2 regions of the Paenibacillus sp. J22R232 genome follow, and region 1 is predicted to be linked to the other one. Evidence: predicted binding sites of a transcription regulator. Region 1 holds the regulator's gene; the other holds the start of a gene.

Region 1 (2,209 bases):
AATCGTTTGGAAGTAATTGGTAGTTTTGATAGAATAAATATGAAGATGATTAGGAAAATAATATGTACAGATAAGGAGATTAAACTATGGCAAAAAACAATTTACTAAGAATGGACAATGTTGGCATCGTTGTAGAATCCCTTGATGATTCCATCTCTTTTTTCGAGGAAATTGGCTTAAAGCTAGAAGGGCGAGCTACCGTCGAGGGTGAATGGGCTGGTCGCGTAACCGGGCTAGGTTCACAGAGTGTAGAGATTGCTATGATGGTTACCCCAGATGGCCACAGCCGACTTGAACTTTCGCGATTTCTCACTCCTCCTACAATATCAGATCACCGAACTGCTCCTGTAAATGCCCTCGGCTATCTACGTGTCATGTTCACCGTTGAAAACATTGACGAAATGGTATCCAGACTCACTAAGTATGGTGCTCAGCTCGTTGGCGAAGTGGTTCAGTACGAGAATTCGTATCGACTCTGCTACATTCGAGGAAATGAAGGACATCTTATCGGTTTGGCGGAACAGCTCGGTAATAAATAAGAGACGTTTAAAAGAACACTTAACTGAAATATACATTACTAAAGTGAAATATCGAAACAGTATAGCATTGTGTAAGTATCTCAAAGAAGTCGGATGCATCATATAAACACCGCATTCACGCTCCGGGTCTGGTCGACGCTCGCTTCCGGAAATAAGGTGCCATATTCAAAAAAAAGGCTGGATCAAAATGCGATAGCATTCGATCCAGCCTTTTCTTTATGTAAAACGAACATGTATTAATGGATGTCGCGGAAAAGTCCAATCACTTTGCCCAGTATCGTTACGTTCTGAAGTAAAATCGGCTGCATCGTAGAGTTCTCTGGCTGCAAGCGGATATGATTCTTTTCTTTATAGAACGTTTTGACTGTTGCTTCATCATCTTCAGTCATGGCAACTACAATCTCACCATTATTTGCCGTCTGCTGTTGACGGACGATAACATAGTCGCCGTCGTGAATGCCTGCTTCAATCATGCTCTCGCCCATTACATTGAGGATAAAGACACTGCTGTCCCCAACGAAATGGGATGGAAGCGGGAAATACTCTTCAATATTCTCAGTTGCGGTAATTGGGACGCCAGCGGTTACTTTACCGACAATTGGCACTTTCGCTACGGATAACGGAATAATGCCGTCGACGCCATCTTGATCGAGAATCTCGATTGCGCGAGGTTTGGTTGGGTCACGACGAATTAAACCTTTCTTCTCTAGGCGGTCTAGATGGCCATGCACAGTTGAACTCGACAGCAATCCAACAGCTTCGCCGATTTCTCGAACGGAGGGTGGATAGCCTTTCTCCCGAACTTCATTCTTAATAAATTCTAAAATCGAATGTTGTCGGTTAGAAATCTTCGACACAGTAATCACTCCATTAGTAGGTTTGCAAAAAATTATAACACAGAACCGGAGTTCGTACAAACATAAGTTCTCAAGTACAGAGGTTCGCATTTTTTGTTGACACCAAACGTTTGTTCGTGTAATCTGAAAACAGAACAAACGTTTGGGGTGCTGAGAAATGATAATGAATCCGAGTTTTTATAAATCAATCCATGAGCAACATGAGAATAAGTCCGTGCCGAATAGAATCGGCCGTTTTGTGAAACGTCATTCAATAAAGGCTATCGTATGTTTTGCTTTTTTCATTCTCCTATTTACTAGTTTTCTAATGATGGGTACGGATGCATCAGGTAAAGTTCCCGCAACAGCCTCGAACGCGGAACAGGTCGTTACTGTTCATTCAGGCGATACTTTATGGGCGATCGCTAAACGCTTCTCTGATTCGAAACACGATATTAGATATATTATATATAGAATAAAAGATCGTAATGAATTGAATACTTCTGAAATTAATCCTGGACAAACACTTATCATTCCGTCTATCTGATCATTTTTTCGTATTATCTATGTATACTTTTTAACACCATTGCTTTCTAGATCAAGCAGATCTTAATGACCTGTTTGGTTTAGGAAGTTTTTTTTGTTAGGTGCAGGGTTTCTTTTACAATTTGTCGTCTATTAATCGGGACTGAAGGGAGAGACGACATTGTTACGTGTAGAGCAATTATCACATTCGTTTACGAACGGGATAGAAACAACAGCTGTTTTGCATCAAATTAGCTTTCAGGTTCAAAAGGGAGAAATGATCGCTTTATTAGGAAGCTCTGGATCAGG
Region 2 (2,209 bases), on a different contig from region 1:
GCGTCATCCCCGCTCAGCGAAGTAACAACAAATCAACAAAAAGGAGCCTTTCGGCTCCTTTCGCATTTTTACAGCGTTTTAGCAAATGGGATGTTAGGCCGCTTCTACAATCAGCTTAGCTTCCATCGTTGTATGTCCTTGGCCGCATGGAATGGAGCAATAGATGCGATACGTACCCGGCTCTGTGAATTCCAAATCAGTCTCAGGGTGATCATTGTCCAAAGCCACTTTAAGCTCATCAATATGCATACCATGAATACCGCTCTTATTGGATAGCTTAAGTCTAACTTTGTCTCCAACCTTAACTTTGTACTCTTCTTGGTCAAATACGAAATCGTTGGATGCTACAACCTTGAGTAAACTCATGCCCTCTGGCAGCGAGGCAGACTCGTCAACCGGTTTAGCAGGCAGGGCGAAAGTGAGCAAATATAAGCCCAGCAATGATGCCGCTGCAAATAAAGTAAACATAATCCACTTGTGCATTGCTACGTGCTCCCCTTTGCGTTCATAATGTCTACCTCTTATATTACATAAGATTGTCCGAAGTTCTCAACCTTAAACTAAAGAAAGAGGAAAAGTTTTTTTGTTATTTTGACAAATCAATGAACAAATTCAAAATTAACTGGACAAATACTGTTTTAACACCCGTTCGGACTCCGCTTTGACAAACCCCCACAGCATAAAAAAACGGTGATGGTAGCCTCTGCACACATATTCGGCATGCAAGCCGTCCTTCTGGCGCCTTTCCTCGTAAACCTTAATGCCCGTTTGGCGAAACTCCCTCTTAATCACGGCAAGATCAAGCAATACCCGATCCTGCATGCCCCGCATCATCGATTCGTAGAACCGCGGAAGCTTAATCGCGGACGTGCCGATCACTCGTATATCATGATCCAAAATGCGCATCACAATTCCAAGCAGTACAAAACGCTTCACAAGCTCAAGCTCTTCCTCTGTCTGAATAGGCGGGTGCGCTGCTGTTTTGGCTTTGCCGCGGCTTACTTCCTCATTTGCGGCCATTACAACCCCTCCAGATAAGAACATTTGTTCTTATTATAGCGATCTGCAGCGATTTTATGCAAGCCCATTTCGATATAGTAAAAAATTACCGTTTAAGCGTGTCCGGCACTATTATTGGGATGAAAGGTTGTTTCCAAAACAGCGCCGCAGCTCATTTCCGTCGTTGTCGTTAAATTTATGCCCATCCATATCGTTTTCATATTGGAAAGCATCAGAAAAGGTAGTATGGTGGTTAAAGCCATATTTCGAATGAGGGTGACAGGGATGCAGCTTTTTTTGAAACTTACGGTTAAGCTTCTTCGTTTGAATCATTACTTTGTAGTCTTTATTACGCTGCTGCTTGTAATCATAAGCTCCGCGGTTGCCTACCTGCTGGAGCCGGACACGTTCGGGAACTGGTTCAATGCGTTATGGTGGGTGATGACGACCGTTGCTACGGTTGGCTATGGCGATTATTTTCCTAAGACCGTACCGGGCAAAATATTGGCTATGCTCCTGTATGTGTTCGGAATCGGCCTGCTGAGTTTACTAATCGGAAAAATTATTGATTCCTTGGCTGAGCTTCAGCGAAGAAGAGAAGGTGGAAAGTTGAAATATCAAGGACAAAGCCATATTATCGTCATCAATTGGAGCAAAAAAGCGCAGCTGGCCGTCGAGGATTTGCTCGATTCGGAAGCGGATTTAGCCGTTATCATTATCGATAACAGCGATAAGCATCCCTTTGACCGGCCGCGCGTGCATTTTGTCAGCGGCGATCCTACCTCGGCCGAAGTGCTGGAGCAAGCTGGCATTCACGGCGCTCGCTCTGCGATCATATTTGCGGACCCGCGCATTGACGACAGCTCGCATGTTGACGGCAAATCCCTGCTGGTAGCCTCCAGTATCGAGCAGATCGCCCCTGCGGTCCATACGACGGTTGAAATCGTGCTTGAGAAGCATATTCTCAATTTCCGCCACGTACAAGTAAATGATTTTATTTTATCGCATGACGCTGTCTCCAGGCTTGCAGTCCGATCGGCTTTAAAGGAAGGCAACGTCGACATATTCATGCAGCTGCTCAGCAGAAAGTACGGCGAGGACGTCTTCGAGGTTCCCGCTGATCCGGGCTGGAGGACGTACGGAGATGCCTTTCAAGCTCTGCTGCGCAAAGGGGCAACCCTCATTGCCGACCGTACCGACATGGCGATTA

Evidence for each region. The regulator LexA, encoded in region 1, represses DNA repair genes until DNA is damaged. The targets are predictions, from matches to a motif close to CGAACATATGTTCG.
Region 2: a site for LexA is predicted at 1,038-1,051, ahead of AC0YN3_RS18865 (YhjD family protein). Genes of this name have one in related genera too.

The regions. Positions count from the first base shown of each region.
Region 1 covers NZ_JBWDNK010000001.1:1,100,874-1,103,082, reverse strand. The annotation lists gene AC0YN3_RS05095 (VOC family protein) at 87-539, shown strand; gene lexA (transcriptional repressor LexA) at 776-1,396, opposite strand; gene yneA (cell division suppressor protein YneA) at 1,554-1,922, shown strand; gene AC0YN3_RS05080 (ABC transporter ATP-binding protein) at 2,082-2,209, shown strand, end outside.
Region 2 covers NZ_JBWDNK010000005.1:480,287-482,495, forward strand. The annotation lists gene AC0YN3_RS18855 (hypothetical protein) at 1-25, shown strand, start outside; gene AC0YN3_RS18860 (cupredoxin domain-containing protein) at 94-483, opposite strand; gene AC0YN3_RS18865 (YhjD family protein) at 619-1,020, opposite strand; gene AC0YN3_RS18870 (potassium channel family protein) at 1,285-2,209, shown strand, end outside.